3 regions of the Geobacillus sp. FSL K6-0789 genome follow, and region 1 is predicted to be linked to each of the others. Evidence: predicted binding sites of a transcription regulator. Region 1 holds the regulator's gene; each other region holds the start of a gene.

The links. The regulator Rex, encoded in region 1, represses fermentation and respiration genes when NADH is low (regulators of the CRP and FNR family bind a similar motif). The targets are predictions, from matches to a motif close to TTGTGAAATATTTCACAA.
Region 2: NSQ51_RS03790 (nitrate/nitrite transporter) is a predicted target of Rex. The motif match lies at 2,122-2,139, and genes of this name have one in related genera.
Region 3: ric (iron-sulfur cluster repair di-iron protein) is a predicted target of Rex. The motif match lies at 2,611-2,628, and genes of this name have one in related genera.

The regions. Positions count from the first base shown of each region.
Region 1 covers NZ_CP151966.1:251,890-262,162, reverse strand. Annotated here, with positions in the region: gene groL (chaperonin GroEL) at 1-958, opposite strand, end outside; gene groES (co-chaperone GroES) at 1,077-1,361, opposite strand; gene NSQ51_RS01445 (type II CAAX endopeptidase family protein) at 1,722-2,456, shown strand; gene NSQ51_RS01440 (YdiK family protein) at 2,453-2,632, shown strand; gene tatC (twin-arginine translocase subunit TatC) at 2,697-3,446, opposite strand; gene tatA (twin-arginine translocase TatA/TatE family subunit) at 3,467-3,619, opposite strand; gene NSQ51_RS01425 (redox-sensing transcriptional repressor Rex) at 3,637-4,278, opposite strand; gene moaC (cyclic pyranopterin monophosphate synthase MoaC) at 4,294-4,782, opposite strand; gene NSQ51_RS01415 (ABC-F family ATP-binding cassette domain-containing protein) at 4,878-6,809, shown strand; gene tsaD (tRNA (adenosine(37)-N6)-threonylcarbamoyltransferase complex transferase subunit TsaD) at 7,550-8,563, opposite strand; gene rimI (ribosomal protein S18-alanine N-acetyltransferase) at 8,560-9,012, opposite strand; gene tsaB (tRNA (adenosine(37)-N6)-threonylcarbamoyltransferase complex dimerization subunit type 1 TsaB) at 8,972-9,712, opposite strand; gene tsaE (tRNA (adenosine(37)-N6)-threonylcarbamoyltransferase complex ATPase subunit type 1 TsaE) at 9,709-10,167, opposite strand.
Region 2 covers NZ_CP151966.1:710,438-720,710, reverse strand. Annotated here, with positions in the region: gene NSQ51_RS03800 (Crp/Fnr family transcriptional regulator) at 1-122, shown strand, start outside; gene NSQ51_RS03795 (hypothetical protein) at 137-574, opposite strand; gene NSQ51_RS03790 (nitrate/nitrite transporter) at 871-2,046, opposite strand; partial or broken gene NSQ51_RS03785 (ABC transporter permease subunit) at 2,335-2,920, opposite strand; gene NSQ51_RS03780 (TIGR04053 family radical SAM/SPASM domain-containing protein) at 3,132-4,250, opposite strand; gene NSQ51_RS03775 (molybdenum cofactor guanylyltransferase) at 4,486-5,064, opposite strand; gene NSQ51_RS03770 (DUF2249 domain-containing protein) at 5,170-5,403, opposite strand; gene NSQ51_RS03765 (IS110 family transposase) at 5,800-7,080, opposite strand; gene NSQ51_RS03760 (hypothetical protein) at 7,305-7,472, shown strand; gene NSQ51_RS03755 (hypothetical protein) at 8,139-8,678, shown strand; gene NSQ51_RS03750 (nitric-oxide reductase large subunit) at 9,000-10,273, opposite strand, start outside.
Region 3 covers NZ_CP151966.1:721,510-725,595, forward strand. Annotated here, with positions in the region: gene modB (molybdate ABC transporter permease subunit) at 1-660, shown strand, start outside; gene moaA (GTP 3',8-cyclase MoaA) at 715-1,740, shown strand; gene ric (iron-sulfur cluster repair di-iron protein) at 1,842-2,549, opposite strand; gene NSQ51_RS03820 (hypothetical protein) at 2,750-2,986, shown strand; partial or broken gene NSQ51_RS03825 (transposase) at 3,229-3,582, opposite strand.

The DNA.
Region 1 (10,273 bases):
TTGACGCACGGCCGAGCGACGCGATCGTGGTCGATTTCAGTTCACGGCCAAGCTCTTCCGAGATCACTTCGCCGCCTGTCAAAATCGCAATGTCTTCGAGCATCGCTTTGCGGCGATCACCGAAGCCAGGCGCTTTGACAGCAACCGCATTGAACGTGCCGCGCAGTTTGTTGACAACAAGCGTTGCGAGTGCTTCGCCTTCGACATCTTCCGCAATGATCAGGAGCGGACGGCCTTGTTGCACGACTTGCTCAAGAACCGGTAACAGCTCTTGGATGCTCGATACTTTTTTGTCCGTAATCAAGATGTACGGATTTTCGAGAACAGCTTCCATTTTTTCCGTATCTGTAATCATGTACGGCGAAACGTAACCGCGGTCGAATTGCATCCCTTCGACAACGTCGAGTTCCGTCGTGAAGCCTTTCGATTCTTCAAGCGTGATGACGCCGTCATTGCCGACGCGTTCCATCGCTTCAGCGATCAATCGGCCGACTTCTTCGTCAGCAGCCGAGATCGCAGCCACTTGGGCGATCGATTCTTTTCCTTTGATCGGTTTGGAGATGGCTTTTAATTCTTCAACCGCTACCGCTACCGCTTTTTCAATCCCGCGGCGGATGCCCATCGGATTGGCGCCAGCTGCCACGTTTTTCAATCCTTCACGGATCATCGCTTGAGCCAATACGGTAGCCGTTGTCGTCCCGTCCCCAGCGATGTCGTTCGTTTTGCTGGCGACTTCAGCGACCAGTTTCGCGCCCATGTTTTCAAACGGGTCTTCGAGTTCGATTTCTTTCGCGATCGTTACCCCGTCGTTCGTGATGAGCGGAGAACCGAATTTTTTCTCCAATACGACGTTGCGGCCTTTCGGACCTAATGTGACTTTCACTGCGTCTGCGAGTTTGTCCACCCCGCGCAACATCGCACGGCGCGCTTCTTCGCTGAACTTAATTTCCTTTGCCATACCCCGTTACCTCCTTATGAATTTATTTCACTGCATGCCGTGAAAAAGGTAAGTATTCGTGTCATAAAGTTAAGGATATGTCAGTTTTCCGGAATGTTTATGTGGTAAACGCAATATATTAGCGGATGACAGCCAAAACGTCGCTTTCGCGCAAAATTAAGTATTCTTTTCCGTCGTATTTTACTTCCGTGCCGGCGTATTTCGAGAAAATGATGCGGTCGCCGACTTCAACTTCCGGCGCAACGCGTTGGCCGTTGTCAAGCACGCGGCCTGCACCGACAGCGACAACGCGGCCTTCTTGCGGCTTTTCTTTCGCCGTATCCGGCAGCACGATGCCGCTAGCCGTTTTTTCTTCAGTTTCCACGACTTCAATGACAATGCGATCGCCTAATGGCTTCAACACGGGAAACAACCTCCTTAACGATAGTTTTCGCCGTTCTTATTAGCACTCATCATTATTGAGTGCTAACACACTTATAATATTAATGAACTCTTCTCCGTTTTGCAAGTAGGAAATACAAAAAAATAACTGTTTTTCTTTCATGCGCGAAGATAAGGAGAAAATGGGATAACAAGCTGTCAGGCCCCAGATCAATCGGCGCACAAAATCCATTTTCATTATTGCACATTTCTAACATCAATAAACAACGCTAGGCAATTTTTTTGTGGCGGCCGCGCCAACCACGGCCGGCGCGCTTTTCTTATCATTTCGCCGAACATGTGCTACAATACGGATATATTTGAAATAAAGGGGTAAAACGATTTGAAGCGCCGTTACTGGTATGTCATCATCACCTATATCGCCATGCAGCTGTCTTCCTTTGTCGGTGTGCCGCTCCTTCGCTCCCTCGGCGTCGGCCAAGGCGCGCAAACACGTCTCGAAGCAGCGAAAATTGCCTCCGGCTATTGGGCGGTCATCAGCTTTTTATTGGCTTTTGCCATCATTTTATGGCTGCTGCGCGGCGACCGCGATGAACGGACAATGCGGCGGCTGCCGCTCGCCTCGTCATGGATGTGGGCGATCTCGGGCGTCTTTTTGGCGCTTGCCGCGCAAAGCGTTGCCGCCAACATCGAATGGCGTCTATTGGGCATTGAGCCGGGCTCGGAAAACACAAGGCAAATCATCGACATCATCCGCCTGACGCCATTGCTCGTCGTCGTCACGTCGGTCATCGGCCCGGTTTTGGAGGAACTCATCTTCCGCAAAATCATTTTTGGCTCGCTTTATGAAAAATACAACTTTTGGTTGGCAGCGCTGGCCAGCTCGCTTCTGTTTGCTCTCGCCCACATGGAGCCGGAGCATTTGCTTTTGTACACATCCATGGGGATGGTGTTCGCCTTTTTATACGCCAAAACCGGACGCATTTTCGTGCCGATGTTCGCCCATGTAGCAATGAACACGTTTGTCGTTGCCGTTCAAATTTTGTTGGCTGATGAATTGGAAAACATGATGCGCCAAGCGGAACTGCCGCTGGCCATTTGGAGGATTTGGCTATGACGCGCCATCCGCGGCTGTTTTCTGTTCCGTATTTCATCTTGGGCTTCCTGTTTACGTATTTGGCGATCGAAAGCGTTCATGAAACGATTTGGAACGTCTCAACCATCGCGTTGGCGGCGCTGGCCGCTTTTGATTTCGGCACCGCCTTTCGCTTGTTCTTCACACCGAGACAATAAAACCCTCCCCATTGGGGGAGGGTTTTTGCCTGGCGCCGTATGAACCGTCCTCTTGATGCTGCCCTCAATATGGATCGCCGCTTCCTTCCTCCGCCGCTAATTGCGCCTTTCGATAGCCGATTTTGGCAACCCAGATGCTCCCCTCATACAAAAGCGTCAGTGGAATCATGACGATCACTTGCGACAACACATCCGGCGGCGTAATGGCGGCCGCTAAAATAAGCAGCGCCAAATACGCATACTTGCGGATGCGAACAAGAAGCTGCGGCGTAATAAGCCCTAAGCGGGTGAAAAACAGGACAACAATCGGCAGCTGAAACACGATGCCAAACGGCAGCACGAGCTGCAGCAAAAACTGAAAATATTCATTAATGCCGATCATCTGTTGAATGCCGAGCCGTTCCGCCAGCTGATTCATAAACCGGACGACAAATGGAAACAAGACGAAATACGCAAAACCAACCCCGGCTAAAAATAGAATGATCGATGCTGGAATGTAGCTGAGCGTTGCTTTCCGCTCTTTTTCATACAGCCCCGGACTGACAAACGCCCAAATTTGATACAACAGCACCGGAGCAGTCAGTACAGCGGCGATGACAAAGGCAAACTGAAAATACACTTTAATCGGATCGGTGAGGCGGAACGCGTTCATCGTCAGCTGTTTCGCTTCCGCAGTGTGCTGCAAATACACAATGACGTCATCGACAAAAAAGAAGCTGGCTACAAGCGCCGCAACGAAAAAGAGAAGCACGATGATCAGCCGTTTCCGCAGCTCTCCGAGGTGTTCATACACGGACATTTCTTTGTCATTCATCGTTTCCCCATCCTGCCTTGTCATCGGTCGGTTTTCGTTTCTTCGTCATCAGCGAGCCCTTTTGTGGCGTCTTTAAACTCGCGAAGCGACTGGCCGAACGACCGCCCCAACTCCGGCAGCTTTTTCGTGCCAAACAGCAACAAAATGACAAGAACGAGCAACAAATATTTCATGTGTTGTTCTCTCCTTTTTACGATGGCGATGGATAGTTTTTCAAAAAATAGACGAGCGACTGCAGCTCAATGGCTAAATCGATATGATGGACACGAATATGGTTCGGCACGTTCAACCGCGCCGGAGTAAAGTTTAAAATGCCTTTAATTCCTTGCGCGACAAGGCGGTCGGTCAGCGCTTGAGCCGCGGCGGCCGGCACGGTTAAAATCGCGATCGGAATGTCGCCGCGAAGCCGCTCCTCCAGCTCATCGAGATGATAGACCGGCACCCCGCCGACTGTCGTTCCGACCTTCCGTTCATCGACATCAAACGCCATGACAATTTTCGTGTTGTTATTTTTCGAAAAGTTGTAGTTTAAAAAGGCGGTGCCTAAATTGCCGACGCCAAACAAGGCGACTTCGGTCACCTCATCCTCTTCAAGCGTCTGGCGGAAAAACGACAACAAATAATTGACATTATACCCGTATCCCTTTTTGCCAAGCGCGCCAAAATACGAAAAGTCGCGGCGAATTGTCGCCGGATCGACTTTCACCGCCTCGCTCAGCTCGGCGGAGGACACGCGCTGCTTCCCTGAGGCATGTAAATTTTTCAAAAACCGATAGTATAACGGCAGACGCTTGGCAGTCGCCTGCGGGATTTTCGGTTGTTCGTTGCTCATCGTTTCATCCCCCAGCTAATCGGTTTTCCGTCGATAATGGCCGGACTTCCCGCCCGTTTTTTCGACCAAATACGTTGGACCGATCGTCATTCCTTTATCGAGCGATTTGCACATGTCGTACACAGTCAATGCGCATACCGAAGCCGCCGTCAGCGCTTCCATCTCCACTCCTGTGCTCCCTTTCGTTTTGACCGTCACGGTAATCACAAGTTTATACGCTTCCGCCTCTTTTTCCCAAGCAAAGGCAATATCGACGCCTTTTAACATAAGCGGATGGCACATCGGAATAAGATCGGCCGTTTTTTTCGCCGCCATGACCCCGGCCACCTGGGCTACCGCCAGCACATCACCTTTCTCAATGGCATTGTTCGTCATCTTTTCGTAAATCTCTTCATTGACGGTGACGCTCGTTCTCGCCACCGCTATCCTGATCGTATCTTCCTTGTTCGTAATGTCGACCATTTTCGCCCGGCCTTGTTCATTGAAATGCGTAAACGATGACAAGACAATCTCCTCCATTTATCACTATACACCATTTTTCGTTATCTGTCTTTGACCGTTTTCGCGACTTACGTTAAACTATTCGCGAGGTGACGGACATGATCATTTTGCAAGTGAATGGAATCACGAAATATTTTGGCGCTGACCTTATTTTATCGAATATAAAACTAGAAATACAGTCCCGCGCCCGCATTGCTCTTGTCGGCCGCAACGGCGCAGGCAAATCGACGCTGCTGAAGATCATCGCCGGCGAACTTTCTTCCGACAGCGGTGAAATCATCAAGCCAAGCCATATCAAAATCGGCTATTTGGCGCAAAACAGCGGGCTCGACTCGTCACGCTCCATTTGGGACGAGATGCTGGACGTATTCGCGCCGCTCCGGGCGATCGAAGCGCAGCTAGCAGAGCTCGGCGCCCAGCTTGGCGACCCGGATCTGCTCGCCGATCCGTCCCGCTACGAAAAAACGCTTCAAGCGTATGACAACTTGCAAGAGCAATACAAAGAACAAGGGGGCTATCAGTATGAAGCCGACATCCGCTCTGTTTTGCACGGGCTGCAATTTTCGTCATACGATTACCAAACAACGCCCGTTTCCTCGCTAAGCGGCGGACAGCGGACGCGGCTCGCCCTTGGAAAACTGCTGTTGGCCAAGCCGGACTTGCTTATTTTAGACGAGCCGACGAACCATTTGGACCTCGATACGCTCACATGGCTCGAGCAATATTTACAGGCATACCCCGGCGCCGTTCTGCTCGTTTCCCATGACCGCTACTTTTTGGACAAAGTCGTCACCGAAGTGTACGAGCTGTCCAACGCGACGCTTAAGCGGTATAGCGGCAATTACAGCCGCTATTTGGAGCTTCGGGCCGAGCAATACGAACAAGAGCTAAAACGATACGAAAAGCAACAGGAGGAAATCGCCCGCCTCGAAGACTTCATCCGGCGCAACATCGCCCGCGCCTCGACAACGAAACGGGCGCAAAGCCGGCGAAAGCAGCTCGAAAAAATGGAGCGGCTTGAACGCCCGGCCGGAGATGAAAAATCAGCTTCTTTTTCTTTTGCGATTGAGCGGCCGAGCGGCCATGAGGTGCTCACCGCAGAGCAATTGACCGCCGGCTATCGCGAAGGCGCACCGGTCATCCGCCAAATCAGCTTTCGCATAACACGGGGGGAGAGTGTCGCCTTGGTCGGACCAAACGGCATCGGCAAGTCGACATTGTTGAAGACGATCGCCGGAAAGCTCCCAGTCCAATCCGGAAAGCTCCGGTACGGTGCAAATGTGAAAATCGGCTATTACGACCAAAACCAGGCGGAACTGTCGACAAACAAACGAGTGCTCGACGAGTTGTGGGACGCCTACCCGGACAAAACCGAAAAAGAAATTCGCACCGTGCTCGGCAACTTTTTGTTTTCCGGCGACGACGTCTTAAAACCGGTTTCCGCCTTAAGCGGCGGAGAGAAAGCACGCCTGGCGCTCGCCAAACTCATGCTGCAAAAAGCCAACGTTCTCTTGTTGGATGAACCGACCAACCATCTCGACCTTGACAGCAAAGAGATGCTCGAGCAGGCGCTTGTCGACTATCCGGGAACGATCTTGTTCGTCTCCCACGACCGCTATTTCATTAATCGCATCGCGACAAAGCTGTTTGAACTCTCGGGCGATGGGCTTGTCGAATATTTAGGAGACTATGACTATTACGTGGCGAAAAAAGAAGAAATGCGCGAATTGGCGCGCCTGGACTCCCACCCGCCCGCATCACCGGACAGCGGCGAAACAGCCAAATCCACATACGAGCAAGAAAAAGAGGAAAAAAGACGACAGCGCCAACGGCAGCGCCGTCTGGAAGAGATCGAAGCCGAGATCGCCGCACTGGAAGCACAAATCGCTGAAACCGAGCAGCAGCTGTGCGACCCGTCTGTATACGGCGATTATGAAACCGTGCAGCAGCTCACGCAAGAAAACGAAAAGCGGAAACAGCAGCTTGAAACGTTATTGGCCGAGTGGGAACAGCTCTACGCCTCGTTTTGAGCCAATCCGCTGCCAGGGAACGCCAACACGGGCATCTAGCGGCTTCATGTGCACTGCTCGTGCGCATCACCGCGCCAGGCCGATCACAGGCCAACTCGTTTAGCAGCCTTTTGCCTTGTTCATGAAAGCTGCTTCTTAGGTGAAGGACGATGACTGACAAGAGGGTGTCCCCAAAGGATTGGAACACCCTCTTTCGTTGCATATATATGCTTGCTGTTTCTGCCGCACTAGACGTGCGCCTATCTTGAAGGCAGGCGACCTTTTAGGTCAGCCCCGTTTTTGTGTTAATCACATTATCCACAAAGAAATCCACACTTTTCTGTGCAAAACAGAAGTTATTACCACATTATCCACAATCAATCCCTTTCCTCTATGAAAAAATGATTGTGTATTGCACTCCTCGCCGTTATCATGTTTTTTTTACTTTTCCACATTGTCCACAACCTATGGATAAAAATATGCACAACAAGTCCCCACCCGACGGCCGTTCCGCTTGCCAAACAAAAAAGAGCAGACCGCCTGCCCTAAGCGATCCGCTCTTTAAAAGGATTTTTAACTTGAGAAAAGTGCGTTTTGGGCCAGTTTTTCATGAAATCCCCAACCTCCTAGAAGGCCGGTGACAAACTGCTGTCACGAGCAAATCAACGGCATTTCGCCAAAAAAGAAGGCTGATTCCACAGTTTTTCTCTAATTGAGAAACAAGTGGAGCTAGCAGTATTTTGTACTAAATCACCGACCTTCTAGACAAGCGGCAAGCTTGGATTGGCGTTGAGCGCCAAATCAGCCCGCTTTCCTTGTTGATATAACACAGTTCCCGCAACGGCAATCATCGCCGCATTATCAGTGCATAGCGATAACGGTGGGATGACAAGCTCCACATCGGGAAGCTCTTTCATTTTCTCCTGCAGTGCAGCCCGAAGCCCGCGGTTGGCCGCCACTCCGCCGGCGAGCAGCACTTGTCGTACGCCGTATTCTTTGGCGGCCTGCACCGTTTTCGTCACCAGCACATCGACGACGCTGGCCTGAAAGCTCGCGGCCATCTGTCTCGGATCGATCTCCTCGCCGCGCTGCTTCGCGTTGTGGAGCGCATTGAGAACCGCTGATTTTAAGCCGCTGAAGCTGAAATCATACGAACCTTCCTCAAGCCACGCTCGCGGCAAATCAATCACGGGCTCGCCCTCATGAGCCAGCCGGTCGATGTGCGGTCCTCCTGGGTACGGAAGGCCTAAAGCCCGCGCCACCTTGTCATACGCCTCACCAGCAGCGTCGTCGCGCGTCTCGCCAATGACTTGAAACGCCCCGTGGCCTTCCATGTAAACAAGCTCCGTATGCCCGCCGGAAACGACAAGCGCCAACAGCGGAAATTTCATCTCCGCCACGAGCTGGTTGGCGTAAATATGACCAGCAATATGATGCACCCCGACAAGCGGCAACCCGTGGGCAAACGCGAGCGCCTTTGCGGCGTTCACCCCGACAAGGAGCGCCCCAACCAACCCCGGTCCGGCCGTCACCGCAATGGCATCAAGATCGGAAAACGATACGCCAGCCTGCCGCATCGCTTCCTCCATGACGAGTGTAATTTGTTCGACATGATGGCGCGAGGCAATTTCCGGCACAACACCGCCAAACCGCCGATGGCTTTCCATTTGCGACGCCACAACATTCGATAAAATCTCTTTTCCGTTTTTCACCACGGCCGCCGCTGTTTCATCGCAGCTCGTTTCAATACCTAGTACATGCACGTTTTCATTCATGTCAGTTTCACCCACATCACTAGCGCATCTTCAAAATTGTCCGGATAATACCGTTTGCGGATGCCGCCATTGCGAAACCCAAGCTTTCGGTACAACGACTGGGCGACATGGTTCGAGACGCGCACTTCCAGCGTCATCGTCGCCGCCCCATGCTGCTTGGCTGTTTCCATAAGGCGGCGCATAAGCGCTTCGCCGAGTTTTTGTCCGCGAAACTGTGGCAGCACAGCGACATTCGTCACATGCGCTTCATCAATCACGAGCCACATCCCCGCATACCCGATGATCCGTCCGCGGTGCACCATGACAATATATTTCGCGTAACGATTGTACATCAGTTCATTATAAAAAGATTCCCGGCTCCACGGCGCGGTAAACGACGCCTGTTCGACTTGCACGACCTCATCGATATCATGAATGGTCATCGGCCGGAATTGCACATCGATCCCCATCGTCCCCGTCCCCTTTTTGTTTCGCAAGCCATTTCGCTTCCGCTTCCGCAAGACGGATGTAATTCGGCACAAACGTATGCGGATTCTCATGTTCTTTCTCTTTTCCGAGCATGATGAGCTCACTTGGCCGCGGCAATGTCAACGACGGCGGCGTCATGAAAAACCGCCCGCCCAAGCGGCTCCGAAACAGCTCACTATATACCGGCGCATCGGCCCCGATGAACAATACATCCTCTCCCCGTCTGCGTAAATGATCGGCCCACTCGTCCGCCGCCACAATCCGGTCCGCTTCAAGGCATCGGAGCGCGCCGTCCTCGTACCGGTACAACCCGGTGTAAATTTGTCCGCGCCGCGCGTCAAACAGCGGGACGAGCAAACCGGGGAAATACCGGCCATTAGCGGCGAGCACCTCTAAACTCGAGACGCCGGCTATCGGAATGCCGAGCGACCAAGCGAGCGTTTTCGCAATGGTGACACCGATCCGCACCCCGGTATAAGATCCAGGGCCTTTCGCAACAACAACTAAATCAAGCTCATTGGGCGCCATTCCGCACTGCCGAAGCAGCGACTCAATGGCCGGCATCGTCCGGACAGAATGATCTCTTTTGACACTCGTAATGAATTCCCCTTTAATAACATCCCCATCCGCCACAGCAATGCCTAGCGGCATATTCGATGTATCAATCCCTAATATTTTCATGACGCAAAAATCTCCTTGCATAGCTGTTCATAGCGCCACCCTGACGGCTCAAAGACAAGTCTCCGTTCATCGCCGCCATGGCGAAACAAAGAAACGGTCAGCCGCTCCTCAGGCAGCTGCCCCGCAATCAAATGGGCCCACTCGACAACCGCAACACCATCACCGTTAAAATATTCATCAAATCCGAGATCCTCCCATTCGTCTTCAAGCCGATACACATCCATATGATAAAGCGGCAGCCGCCCATCATACTGCTTGATAATCGTGAAGGTCGGGCTGTTGACGTTTTGTACAATGCCCAGCCCCTCGGCAATCCCTTTCGTAAACGTTGTTTTTCCCGCACCTAAATCTCCCTCTAACGCGATGACCATCCCCGGCTGAAGCCGTTCTCCGAGCCGGCGTGCAACCGCCTTCGTCTCTTCCGGAGAATGCACGGTAAGTTCAAACTGCTTCATGGTGTTCCACCTTATTCCATTTTATCATCTTTGCTTCCACTTTTGAAATTTTACCATAAGGAACGGCAACGTTGCCACTGCCGGCGCCAAAAAAACAGCCATACAA
Region 2 (10,273 bases), 460 kb from region 1:
CGTTAAAACAGGAAGGGATTATCTCGATGAAGCGGGGGAAAATTACGGTTCATGATTTAAACTATTTGAAAACGGAAATTCAATGCGAAGACTGTCCGGCGGATATTTGTTGCATTGAGTGAGCGGTGCACCGTAGTTAGGGGTCTGTCTGATCGTTCCCCTTCGATACACAGCAACGACCAAGCCATTTTGGCGCGCTGATTAGAAGAACGCCCGACCGACCGTTGTTCGCGGCCTGCCGGACGCTCTCTTTTTTTCGATTGTGATGCGAATCACTTCTTTTTCTTTTCACCGCCGTATAATACGTTTTCCCTTTGTCAATTTCAATGTCAGTGATTTGCGCCGTCATTTCAACGCGGACGTCATGCAGACCGATCCGCTCCATTTTCAACGGCACCGGTGCTTGGTTCAATCCTTTATGCGCCGCTAACATGTTCGCAGCAGACTGTTGCGTAGTTGCCGCTGTTCCGTTTTTATTTTCCGCCTTTGCCTCTCCTCCTCCCCCGTTGCTGCATGCGGCCAAACGCGATGCAACCAACGCAACTGACAACAACGTAGACACATTTCGTTTCACTGTTTTCCCCCCCTTCAGTTGATTTGATTTACACCTTCAGCGTACGCCATTTCTGCCTTTTCCCCTAGTGATTTGTATCACCAAGGAGCGGCCATGTTTGAAAAGTTCGTGAAATAATGAGCAATAAATATTCGCAATGTAGCAACCGTAACGAATGTAGCCCTATTCACTAACGGAGAACGACCTTCCTCTTTGCGGATCGCCATTTTCCATCCTTTCGTTGAACTTGTACCTCCGCAAACCAAAAAGAGGCCAAAAGCATATGCTTTTGGCCTCTTTGGATCTGGAATCGGGTTTTACGATGCGTATCGCTTCGTCGGTTCGCCGGCTTTTTTGCCAAATACGAGCCGGTTCAGCAAGAAGCAAATAAGGGCAAACAAGCTAAGGAGCAGAAAACCGAGCACGTACGAACCTGTTGCATCTTTCAGGATCCCCATGACAATCGGCGGAAAAAAGCCGCCAAGTCCGCCCCAGGCACCGACAAGGCCGGTGACGGCGCCCGTTTCGGCTGGGAACAGCTGCGGCACGAGTTTGAACACCGCACCGTTGCCCAGCCCAGACATCACGGCCACAAACAAACAAGCCGCTGTCATCACCCAAATATTTTCCATTCCAAACGCGATCACCAACGCGCCGATTGTCATTCCAGCGTAGACGAACGTCAACACCCGTTCAGCTCCGATTTTATCGCCAAGATAGCCGCCGACTGGCCGCGCGAGCGTAGCGAGTACAGTAAACCCAGCCGCGCGCATCCCAGCATCCACTGGCGTCAACCCATACAAGTCAACGAGCAGCGACGGCAAGTAAATGCCGAAAGCGACAAACGCCCCGAACGTAACAAAGTAAAAGAGCGACAACGTCCACGTATGTTTATATTTCAATACCGACAGCGATTCACGCACCGTTTTTTGTTGTTTCGGTTTCGGCATATCCGGTGTGAAAAACCAAACGAGAACGAGCATGACGACAACCGGAATGATCATCCCCCAAAAAGCCCAAGGCACACCAAACGCTGCGGCAATCGATGGAACGGAAAACGAAGCAACCGCCGTGCCGATGTTGCCTATCGAGTTAATCCCAAGCGCCGTCCCTTGCTTTTCCGGCGGAGTCAAGCGGGAAACGAACGTCATCGAAATGGCGAACGACGTTCCGGCCATGCCGATGAAAAACGCCCAAAACAGAAGCATCGCATACGAATCTGCAAACCCTGCGCCAACAAGCGGAATGACAAGAAACAAGAGCAGCAGCGAAAACAGCCTGCGCCCGCCGATCCGGTCCGTCCAAATGCCAAGCGGCACACGCATGATCGAGCCAAGCAGCACCGGAATGGCGACCAAAATGCTTTTTTGCGTCGATGTCAGCCCGTACATTTGCTGAAACGTACTCGCAAGCGGCGAAAACACGGCCCACACGGCGAATGAAAACAACATGGCGAACGTCGTAATCGGCAGCAGCGCCTTTTGTTTATTCATGAAAAGCCCCTCCCAAACTTTCAAAATTTGTGACGCTGTTTGTACTTCCATCATACACAGGAAAAGGAAACAGATTTGTGAGGCTTATCACATTCTTGCCTGTTGTCACCATTTTGCCACAAGCGTTGTCACGGTTTTGTCACATCCAAAAAAAGAAAAAGCCCGTCCCCAAAAGGAACGGACACGATTTGGCAGAACGTTTTTCACATCCGAACGATAAGAAACGCTGTTGGGCGCACACATCTCTTCCGCCCCGTCTACGGAAACAACTTGTTTTCTCACCCACTCCGCCCGTATCTCCTGCCTCATAAACAACCAATACGCGATCGCAAAGCAGATGAGAGTGGCGGCAATGAGCGCGGTCACCTGCGGCCAAATGAGCAGCAAACTTTGCGAGAATGGCAAGGGGGTCTCAACAGCGCCGGCCGTTTGCTCCACCGTGACGATCCCTAGCGTTCGGACGTCCGGCGAAAAAGGCGGTTGTTGATTCATTGAACAAGTAGCTCGGCGACAATCTCATGAGACCAAGCACCAACTCTTGACGGCCGACCGCCTGCTCGACGGACGTAATGGCATCAAACTGCAAAAACGATTTCGCAAACACTTCCACGATCATCGAGTAGAAAAGATTGAAAAACAGCCAAACGGCCATCGACGACAACGCGGATGTCGCCGCCTGGCGGAAGACGACGGAAAACAAAATGCCGAGATTCAGCCAAAAGGCGATATACACAAGACATAACAACAAAAAGCAGACCATGCGGGCAAACTCTTCGAAAGTAGGCGGAATCACCAAGACCAAAATGCCCAACGCCATCACGAGCAGGCCGAGCGAAAGAAACAAAACAGCATTCAACAACAGCGCAGCGACAAACACCAAAAGGAGGAAGCGCGGCGCCGACCGGGCCCGAGACCTTTATAGTCGAGTTGAACCACGAATGATCTTTCAACAAAAACGGGGAAGGGCGCCTGCTCCTCCCCCGTATGTTTTGAACACACATCCAACATCCGCCGCATGCGCCCGGGCAACCATCTCACGAACGCCGTAGCGCCGTCATTTTAAGCGGCTGTTTTTCACCGCCTTCTTACCGTTGGCTTCGCTCTTTTGTCCGCAGCGCCTTTGGAATGTAAACACAATACGGCTCGCTTTCCAAATAGTCGCCCGTTACAGCGTAAGCGCGTGAACGAGAGCCGCCGCACACATATCGGAACTCGCAGACGCCGCATTTTCCTTTATATTTGTCCGGATTGCGCAAGTCTTGGAAAATCGGCGAGTGTCGGTAAATGTCCGCCAGCGGCGTTTCCCGGACGTTCCCGGCTTTGACCGGCAGCAGCCCGCTCGGATAGACGTCGCCAATATGGGAAATAAAGACGAAACCGTTGCCGTCGTTTACTCCTTTCGGCGCGCGGCCGAGCCCGTCGACTTGTCCGGTCAACCCTTGGTTCAACACATCTTCGTAACGGATGCCGCCTTTTGTCGCTTTTCCTTCGCGCATTTTCGCCTGCAGCACAACGCGGCGGTAATGCTGGCCGGCTGTCGTTTTAATGTCAAACGGAACGCGCTTGCTCGTTTCATACAACCAGCGGAACACCCGCTCATGCTCGATGGGGGAAATCATGTCCTCCTCCTTCCCCCTGCCTGTCGGCACAAGGAAAAAGACGCTCCAAAGGACGCATTTCATCTTCTCAACCAATTCCGCCATTTCATCAAGCACATGAACGTTGTATCGCGAAATGACGGTGTTGATTTGCACGGGAATGTCGAGCTCATGCAAGTATTGAATCGCACGGATCGTCAAATCAAACGAGCCGCTCACGCCGCGGAAATGGTCGTGAATCTCGGCGTTCGGCCCGTCAAGGCTAAATGCCCAGCGCGACAGGCCGACCTCTTTTGCTTTGCGGATCGCCTCTTTCGTCACGTTCGGCGTCGCGCTTGGCGTCATTGACACGCGCAGCCCTTTATCGATCGCATATTTCGCTAAATCGTACACATCCGGACGCATGAGCGGATCGCCGCCCGTAAAGACGAGCATCGGCTGATCCATCGCGTAAATCTCATCGATCAGTTTTTTCCCTTCCTCAAACGTCAACTCGCGCGGATCGCGATGGTATTGCGCTTCGGCGCGGCAATGAAGGCACTTGAGTTGACAAGCTCTCGTCAATTCCCAAATCACAATAAACGGATTTTCATTAAAATCGCGCATTGCGGCCCCCTCCTTGGCCTCCATTGTACCGCAACATTCAGGCGCGTTATGTGATATCGATCACATCCACAGCAAAGCCACAACAGAGGGCGATCGTACCATGGGCGAAGATGACAGCCATCTGAACAGGCGGTATAATATATTGACCCGACATACGCCCAAAAAGTAAAGCAAGGATGGCTCTTCTGATTGAAAAAAAGTATATGCTATGTCTGCTTCGGCCACAATTCCCCCTTCACCGGTACTCTCCCTCCGTATTGACATTGCGCCATACGGTTTCATCCGCGGCAAGCTGTTGGGCGTCAACATAGCGGACGCGGGCGCGGTCAATAAGCGAGATCATCCGCCGTTCGCCGGCATCAAGCAGCTCGGCGATCACGGAGCGAAGCCGTCGGTGGTATAAGGCGACCAATGGTTCGGGACGGACGCCATGGAGCGGGACGATGGCGTCAAACATCGGATCAATATAGGAAGCAAGCCGCTCTGTCACTTCCCGCCGCATGTACGGCATGTCGCACGGCAAGACGAACACCCAATCCGCTCGGCTCTGTTCCATAACGGTGTAAAGGCCGGCCAGCGGCCCACAGCCGCGGCAGCGCTCGACATCGAGCAGCACCGGGATATCCGTTTGGCGGCGGAATTCATCGACAAGCGACGGGTGGCTGACGATATACAATTCATCCGCGATCGGATCGAGCGCCGCGACCGACCAAGTGAAAAACGGGGCGCCTTCGTGCAGCGCAAACGCCTTCGGCCGCCCGAACCGGCGCGACTGGCCGCCGGCGAGCACCGCTCCGGCAATGGCTCGTTTCATCTCTATCCCCTCTTTCCGAACATCATCTGTCCCTACCGTACCATACGAACCGGCGAAAAAAAAAGATTTCCGCCTGTCGACGGAAATCCCTATGGAGCGGATGATTTATTTTTTGCCGATGGCCACCCGCCATACGTCCGGCCCTTCCTCTAAGTACTCCCATGTAAACTGATCCGGACGCTCCATCATGAATTGGTATTGCAGCGGACGCGGGTCATGGTCATTCGTCAGCTCCATCACTTCCCCCGGCTTCAAATTGTCAAACAGCCGAAAAATTGCCGGATGGCGATCGCGCGGCGGATAGTCCGGGGCGTGGATTTTGGCAGCAAATTGGTTCATAACATTGGCCTCCCTCTAGAAATGTTGATGTATCAAGGCTTTTCGGCCCCTCAGGGGTGTCCAAAAAATATTTTTCGACAAAATCCCTTACATCCTTTTTCAGTTTTGTGGATATCTTACAGACCTAGGGTGCGCTTCGCGGCCACGGCTGGGGATATTTTCCTGCCGTGGGGGGAAGCATATTCGATGCACCCTTTGGATCTCCGCGTCGCTGATGAGGACGAACCCTCCCATGTCTCCGGGCGTCTTCGCGCCAACATTCCCTCGTTCGGTCTCGTCATCAGGCGGAGGCCGGCCAAGCTCCTTTAGGGACTCAAGGTCGAATGGATGAAATCACGCCAGCTTCTCCGGTGTCATCTCGTTGTCCAACGATTCTTCCGTTCGCAGGGGGAGGCCTTAGGCCGCCCGTTGCACCTGGGACAAGACGTCCTGTTTCATTCGCTCCGCGTCAAACGCTTGTTTCTTCGTACAAATCGCAAACAGCACATTCAACAGCTTCCGGCACAAGGCGACGATGGACTGCTTTCCGGTCAGCGGATTGACGGATCGGGTCGTATAATACTCATGCAGCTCGCGAAACGCCTCGTTATGCCGAATCAGCGGAATCATCGCCCGAAACAGCACCGAGCGCAACCGTTTCCGTCCCCGTTTGGAGATGTGCTTTTGCCCTTTGCGCTGGCCGGAGGAGTTCTCCTTGAGCGTCAGGCCCGCCAACTTCACCAATTGGCGCGGGTCCCGATAATGGGCGAAGCTGCCGATCTCCGCCAGCAGATCGATGATCGTGGCGTCTCCCAACCCGTCGACCGTTTTCAACCATTGGTACTCCATCGTCGTTTGAACCAATGCCTTCAACTCGGCGTCCAGTGCAGCGATCTCCGCCTCCAATTGGCGGTATCGGCGGACGAGCGCGGCGATCTCAAACCGGGCCATCGCTGTCCCTTCCGTCACCCCAATCGAGTCCTTCGCGGTGTTGATCAACGCCTGAATTTTGGCCTTCTGCGGGCATTTCATCCCTTTGCTTTGCCGGTACACCTCGATGAGCTCCTCGGCGGTCCGACCGGCCATATCAGCCGGAAGCGGCGTCCACTCCAACACCGAAAGCGCCGTTTTCCCCAAGTCACGAAACACGGTCCAAAACTCTGGAAAATACCGATCCGTCCAGCGGACGATCGCGTTTTTCACCGCCGTCTGTTCCTTGCGGAGCTTCTCTTTGAGCGTGCTTCCCACGCGCAAATCGGCTTCGATCTCGTGCAGCAGCCGGGGAACGAGGAATCGTCCGTCTTTTGCCAGTCTGGCAATGACCAGGGCGTCTTTGGCGTCGTGTTTCGTCGGCAGGTTGTCATCGAGTTCTTTCGACCGGCACACATGCGCCGGGTTGACCATGACCAACGGGATCCCGTGCTCCTCGAGGAAGTAGGCCAGGTTCAACCAGTAGTGCCCGGTCGGCTCCACCGCGACGATCACCTCTGACTTCCCAAACGCTTGCATCGCCTCCTGAATCGCTTTATACAGCTGCTGAAACCCCTCTTTCGACTGGAAGATCGGGAACGACTTGCGAAGCACGCGCCCCCGGTCATCCACGAAGCAGGCGTAGTGGGTTCGTTTCGCGATATCGATGCCCACGACAAGCGTTTGTTCCGTAACTTGATCAATTTTATAGTTTTGTGTACAATTCATCTGAAGTCCTCCTTGGTATGGTGAGTGATGTGGTTGACACCCCTGCATCATACCAAGAGGGCTTTTTTTGATCAAGTCCCCGGAAAAGCTCCTAACGGGAATGCTCCTTTGTAGTATAATGAATTATATACTTTATCATAACCGCTTGAACCTTGGGGGGGTAGTGACGAGCGTCACAGCCCGAAGGTGAACATGTTCAATCCCCATGAAAGGAGAAATGGCGGTTGGAAGAGCTTGTTGGCTTTTGCGCGCAATGCGGCAAGCCGATCCATTGTCTGCATGGGTTTTTAAACGGCGTCGTCAGCCGAGAAACAGAGACGTTGTACTGCTTTCCATGCCATGACAAGCAAAAGGAAACCGAACACACCACGCCGGACAAATGCCACAAGTGATTGAAAACGTTCACAAATGAAAGGGGGCTGACCCAAAAATCCACTAACAAGTGGACTTTTGGAGCCAGCTCTTTCTTTTTTAAATCGTACATTGATCATGAACGATTCCGATTAAATCCCTTGTTTCTCCCTATTATTAAAGAAAGGAAGTTCGATTTTCTTAAAAACAATGTCGCTGCCGGGATTAACATGACCGTACGGGCTAAAACGCACTCCTTTTCCTGGACGGATACAAAGCGACAATGACACAAAACGTTATTTTCAAATTTCTACGAATCATTTATAATATGAATGGGGAACGATTGTCCTCATTTGTTCTGCGCTACAATCCCATCCCTTTCCTCAACTACTTACTCTACACGTTCGTTTCCCCAGTCCTCAAAAGAAAGGAGCGATTCATCATCACTCGCTTTTCCAGGGCTGCTATATATCTCCTGAATCCGTGATAAAAACGCGTTCAAACTGCTGAGAAAGCTTGATAAATCAACAAATATCACACTTTTTGCTTTTCACTCAATAAGTGAACATCCGAAACTGGGCTAAACCCTTGATATGATTACGTTTTCCGGTGCTTTTGATGAGCTGCTGTCACGGATTCAGGTATCTTATTAGAAGGGAGGATTTTCCTCGGAAGAGATATTGAACCAAATTTTGGACAAGCTCCAAATGATCGAACATGAAGTAAGCGATATCAAAACAAACATGGCAACGAAACAGGAGCTCGAAGAAGTGAAGCAAAACTTCACAACAGAGCTTGAGGATATTAAAGCCAACATGGCAACGAAACGAGAACTTGAAGAAGTGAGGAATCGTTTCACAAAAGAGTTCGAAGATATTAGAACCAACATGGCCACTAAACAAGAACTCGAAGAAGTGAAGCATAGTTTCACAAAAAAGATCGAAGACATTAAAGCCAACATGGCCACCAAGCAAGAGCTTGAAGACATTAAAACCAACATGGCCACCAAGCAGGAGCTTGAGGACGTAAAGAACAACCTAATGAAAGAATTAGATCATGTCAAAGCCAATATGGTCACAAAGCAAGAATTTGTTTTCCTCCAACAAGCAGTGCTTGAAACAAATGAAATCGTTAAGAAAATAGAACAAAACATGGAAAAGCACGAACGGATTTTAGATCTTCTTTCTAGGCGTTCGATTGAACACGAAGCGGCAATTTCCAGCATTCGTCTTATAAAGACAACATGAGCAAGGAGGAAGCATCTCTCCTTGCCTTTCTGAGGTGCGGCCGCCTTTATAGTAAAGGAAGAAACATCTCCATCGGAATGCGTTCGACCATTTCGTAAACTACATGAGCCATATGATCCAGTGGAATGATATCGCCTGGCAACGTGAGATGATTCATGGTACACTCTTCAAAAATTATGATGATGTTTCATAAACGAATCGCTCCTTTTCCAGTGATAGTGGTTATGGTAACTCTATTCTGCCAGAAAACGAACGATATTTTGGTGTAAAAAAGGGGCTAATTCCAAAACGCATTCGCGTTTTTGGTCAGCCCCGTTTTGGTTATTCTTCCTCCGCCAAATTCGCCACCGGCAGCTCTTCCCCTTCGCCGTGCGTTGGCTTGCGCAAATGGAACAGCACCTTGATGGCGAAAACAAGCAACGCAACGACGCCGATCAAAAAGATCGTATCCGGAACAAAGCGGACAAGCAGCAAGTTTTGTACGACGTCTTGTTGCAAGAACGAAGGCGAACGGGACGCCCAATAGCCGTGTTCAAACGCTTCTTTGATTTGCAGCACCCCAACCGGGAGAAGCGTGATGAGAACCATGCCAGCCAGGCCGATGTTCAGCATCCAGCAAGAGAATTTCAGCCATTTGTCGTTCCATGCTTCCGGTTTGACGATGTTGCGCAGCGAGTAAAGAAGCACGGCGATCGCAAACATGCCATACACGCCCATCATCGCCGCATGGCCGTGGGTCGGCGTTAAGAATTGCCCGTGTTCAAAGTAGCTGACCGCCGGCAAATTGATGAGAAAGCCGAACACCCCGGCGCCGACCAAGTTCCAGATCGCTGTGGAGATCAAAAACCAGAATGTGGCCTTATACGGGAAGTTGACCCCGCCGTCGCGCATCATTTTATATTGTTCGTACGCTTCTAAAATAAGGAGCGTAAGCGGAATGACCTCGAGCGCCGAGAACACCGCGCCAAGAGCGATCCATACTTCCGGTGAACCGTTGTAGTAATAGTGGTGGCCGATGCCGATCACACCGCTGCCCAATAAAATCGTAAATTGGAAATAGAGAGCCCGGACTGTCGATTTTTTCGTCACCAATCTCATTTGTACGAGCAAAAACCCGATGACAACAACGGCGAACACTTCGAAAATGCCTTCGACCCATAAGTGGATGATCCACCAGCGCCAAAAGTCAGCCATCGTAAAGTTCGTATCCGGCTCGATAAAGAACGCGAAGATGTAAAAGAACGGAACGGCGATGGCTGAGTAAAACAGCAAGTGGATGAGCCCGCCTTTGTCGCTTTCTTGCTTCAGCCCTCGTTTGATGCCGCGAAAGACGATGAACAGCCAAAGCAGCATGCCCACGACTAAAATGATTTGCCAAACGCGGCCGAGCTCAATGTATTCCCAACCTTGGTGGCCAAACAAGAACCAGCTGTTCCCTAAGTAGCCGTTGACGCCTAGCCATTGGCCGATCATGCTGCCGGCGACAAGGACGACAAGCGCCCAGAAGAGCAGATCGACGAGCAGCCCTTGCTTTTTCGGCTCTTGCCCACCGACAAGCGGCGCGATGAAAATCCCCATGCCAAGCCAAGCGGTGG
Region 3 (4,086 bases), 470 kb from region 1:
GAAGAGTTTTGGTCACCGGTATGGTTATCGATAAACGTATCGCTTCTTGCCGGCGTGATCGTCGCAATCCTTGGAACAGCGGCGGCGAGGTGGATGGCGCGCCGCCGGTTTCGTGGGAAGACGATCGTGGAGACGGTGTTTATGTTGCCGCTCGTGCTGCCGCCGTCGGTTGTCGGTTTTTTGCTTGTTGTGCTGTTTGGGCGGCATAGCCCGATCGGACAGTTGATGGAAACGTGGTTTCACACAACGGTGCTGTTTACACCCGGCGCGGCGGTGATGGCGGCGGTTGTTGTGTCGTTTCCGCTCATGTACCAGGCGGCCAAAGCGGGTCTGGAAGCCGTTGATCCAACCGTTGAAGGAGCGGCGCGCATCGATGGGGCGAATGAGCGCCAAGTGTTTTGGCATATTTCGCTGCCGCTGGCCAGAAACGCCTTGTTGTCCGGGGCGGTGCTGTCGTTTGCCCGCAGCCTGGGGGAGTTTGGCGCGACGCTCATGTTTGCCGGGAATATTCCGGGAAAAACGCAAACGATCCCCACCGCTGTCTATATGGCGATGGAGTCGGGGCGGATGGAGTTGGCGTGGGCATGGGTGGCGGTCACGATTGGATTGTCATTTAGTTTATTGTCCTGTGCGGCGAAACTAGGCCGTTGGCAGCGATAAGGAGCAGGCCGTTGGAACATCACGCGGCCCATGAAAGGGAAAGGAGGGAGCGACATGGAAGAGCGCGACCGGGTGAAGATCACCGACCGCCTCGCCCGCCCGCTTCGCGATTTGCGGTTGTCGGTCATCGACCAATGCAATTTTCGCTGCGTCTATTGCATGCCTGCGGAAGTGTTCGGGCCGAATTTTCGCTTTTTGGCGGAAGACCAGCTGTTAACCGTTGACGAAATGGCGCTTTTAGTGGAATGTTTTGTCGAGCTTGGCGTTGAAAAAATCCGCCTGACCGGCGGCGAGCCGTTGCTTCGGCGCGACCTCGATGCGCTCATTGAGCGGCTGTCCGCGCTCCCTGGCCTGCGCGATATTGGATTGACGACCAACGGCGTTCATTTGGTGAAATGGGCGCAGCGGTTGAAAGAAGCCGGGTTGAAGCGCGTCAACGTCAGTTTGGATGCGTTGGATGATGACATTTTCCGAAAAATGAACGGCATTGGCATCGGCTCTGCTCCGGTGTTGAAAGGCATCGAAGCCGCCCTGGCGGCGGGGCTTGGAGTAAAAGTGAACATGGTCGTCAAAAAAGGATGGAACGACTCGCAAATCGTGCCGATGGCGGCCTACTTTAAAGACTTGGGCATTCCGCTCCGCTTGATTGAATTTATGGATGTCGGCACAACGAACGGCTGGGATTATTCCCATGTCGTGACGAAAAAAGAGATGTATGAACAAATCAACGCCATGCACCCTCTTGAACCGGTTGAAAAAGCGTACTTCGGCGAAGTGGCGAGCCGCTATCGCTACGTCGGCACAGAGGTGGAAGTCGGCTTTATCGCCTCAGTGACGGAAACGTTTTGCCAAAGCTGCACGAGGGCGCGCATTTCCGCCGATGGCAAGCTGTACACGTGTTTGTTTGCTTCTGAGGGCGTGTCGTTGAAAGACAAACTGCGCGCCGGCGCGGGGAAAGAAGAGCTGAAGGCGTTGATCGCCGCCATTTGGAGCGAGCGGACAGACCGCTATTCGGAAGAACGGACGGCAGAGACGGCGAAACAGCGCCCGAAAATTGAAATGTCGTATATTGGGGGATAACAAAGAAACGGGGCTGCTCTTTTCGTCAAAGAAGCAGCCCTGCTTTTTATCGCTCGATGCGCCTGCCTTTACCTTAGAAATAGGGGAATGGATTCGTCTGCTTATGCCTTCACCGCCGCCAACACGCGCGGGAAGAGGATGTTGTTTTCCAAATGGATGTGGGTAAACAAATCGTCTTCGAGCGCCGCGAGTCGGTTGTAGACGAGCCGGTACGTGCCGCACGCGTCTTCCGGCGGGGTGAAGTCGTTGGTGATTTCACGAATTTCTTTCATCAAATCGCCGGCTGCGTCATGTTCATTGACCAGTTCGCGAATGGCCCGCTCGACCGCCTCCTGGTTTTCCGGCGACGGGTTGTCGGCAAATTGCAAAATGAGCGGGAATGCGCCCGTTTCCTCTTTAATGAGATGTTGCTCAAGCTCCGTTTTTAACTCATGAAACAATTTATGCACGCGGGACAGATGCGGATGGTGCATGCCGTGCACGCGCAATACTTTCGTGACATACGGACTGAGCTGCGGCAGTTCCTCGTTCAAATAGCGGTGGTGCGTGTTGATGATATGATCGACCAAATCGGCTAGCGGCGCTTCGCTCCAGTTTCCGGTCGGCTTGTTTTGTGCTTCAGCATAAAGGGTGTTCAGCTCGCGAAGGAGCGCTTCGCCATCAAGTCCGCGCTCTTCGATGGCTTCTTTTAACGGGCGCTGTCCGCCGCAGCAAAAATCAATGCGCCGCGCTTTAAACAAATCCGCTGCTTTCGGAAATTGAGTGACAATATCGCCGATCAACGATTGTTCGGTAAACCGCTGTTCCATTTCGGATCCCTCCATCACCAAATCGTTACAGCTTCAGCATACCTTGTTTTGGACGTCAACGTTGTGACACATCTCACACAAACGAAAAAAGTAGACAACAAGGAAATGTGATGAACATCACAACAGTGGCTCCCTTCTTTCCTGTACAATAAAAGAGACGAAATCAGCTGATCGATCGAGTCGAAAATCGGGCTCAAGACGTGCTAAACTATATTCAAGAACAATACCGCTATGCGGATGAAGTGATGCAAGAGCTCGAACAGTCCGCTGCTTTGTTTGGCGAAACGCGGGAGATGATTTTGCGGCATATTGCCGATGCGAGCGTCGTTGATGAAAAGTTGGCAGAAGGCATAAAACAGCTGCCAATGGCAACAACGTTGAAAGAACGATATGGTTGCCGCCAGCCGTATGATCGGGTAGCGTCAAAAGTTTTATGAAAACTCCACATCCGCCATCCCATGGAGCATCGTAAGGTATCCTTGGAGCCGGATTCGCCCTTGACCAACACCCGCCAAAGGTGTGAAAGGGACGTCAAGGGCGACGGGGACAAAAAAGAGGGCATAGGAAAGCCGCTCTTGCCCTTACCGAATTTTACCTTTGACGAGGTTCGGTTGGTCAAGGGTTCTCTTCGCCGAATCCGGCTGTTCTTCTGATCCATGGGCTCCGGCGGACAAAAAAGTTAGGCTGCCTCTTGTTGGAGGAAATCTTGAGCCATGGCGATCAGCTTCGTCCACCGGGCCGGCATATGGGGCAGATCGGCGAGCTCCGGGATGACGACAGGAACCCGGCCTTCGAGTGCACCGTGCGGGCGCAGGAAGTGGAAATACGCCACAAACAGCGTGACAAAGGACACCGAGCCTTCTTCCGCGCCAAATCCGTGAGTCGGCCGATAGTTTTTAAATGTCCGGTTGAATCGCTCGATGATTTGTTTGAGCGCGCGGAACTCTTCGGACACCGGATCCTCATTGGTCAGTCCGATCGCTTGGCGGACGTCAAACGGAATCCCGTGCTGGGCTTCGTAGTCGGCTAAAAGCTGCCGGTAGTCGAGTGTTTCTGGGACAACGATGATGGGAAGGTCATCGACTTGAAGTTTTCGGTACGGTTTTCGAACTGGTTCGTCCATGTCTTTGCGGCTTAAGGATTTTCCTAATAAGGCACCAATTAAATAGACAATGATTTGATGTTGGGACTTGATTATTTCGAGCAAATAGGCTAATAAATAATTGAGGTGACAAGCTTGTCACTCCTTTGTTTTGGGTGTTGGGTGTGGGGTTACCTCAATGATGGCCGAAAACAACGGGGGTGGCAAACTTTTTTTCTTCCAACGGTTGAAACTCAGGAGAAAACCGTGAGTGTGGAGGATAAACTTTTGACAATACCAAATCAACGGTAGCGTCAAAAGTTCTATGAAAACTCCACACAGATCATCCCATTGAGCATCGTGGGGCATGCGGAGGGCCGGATTCGCCCTTGACCAACACCCGCCAAAGGTGCGGAAGAGTCGTCAAGGGCGACGGGGACAAAAAAGAAGGCAATA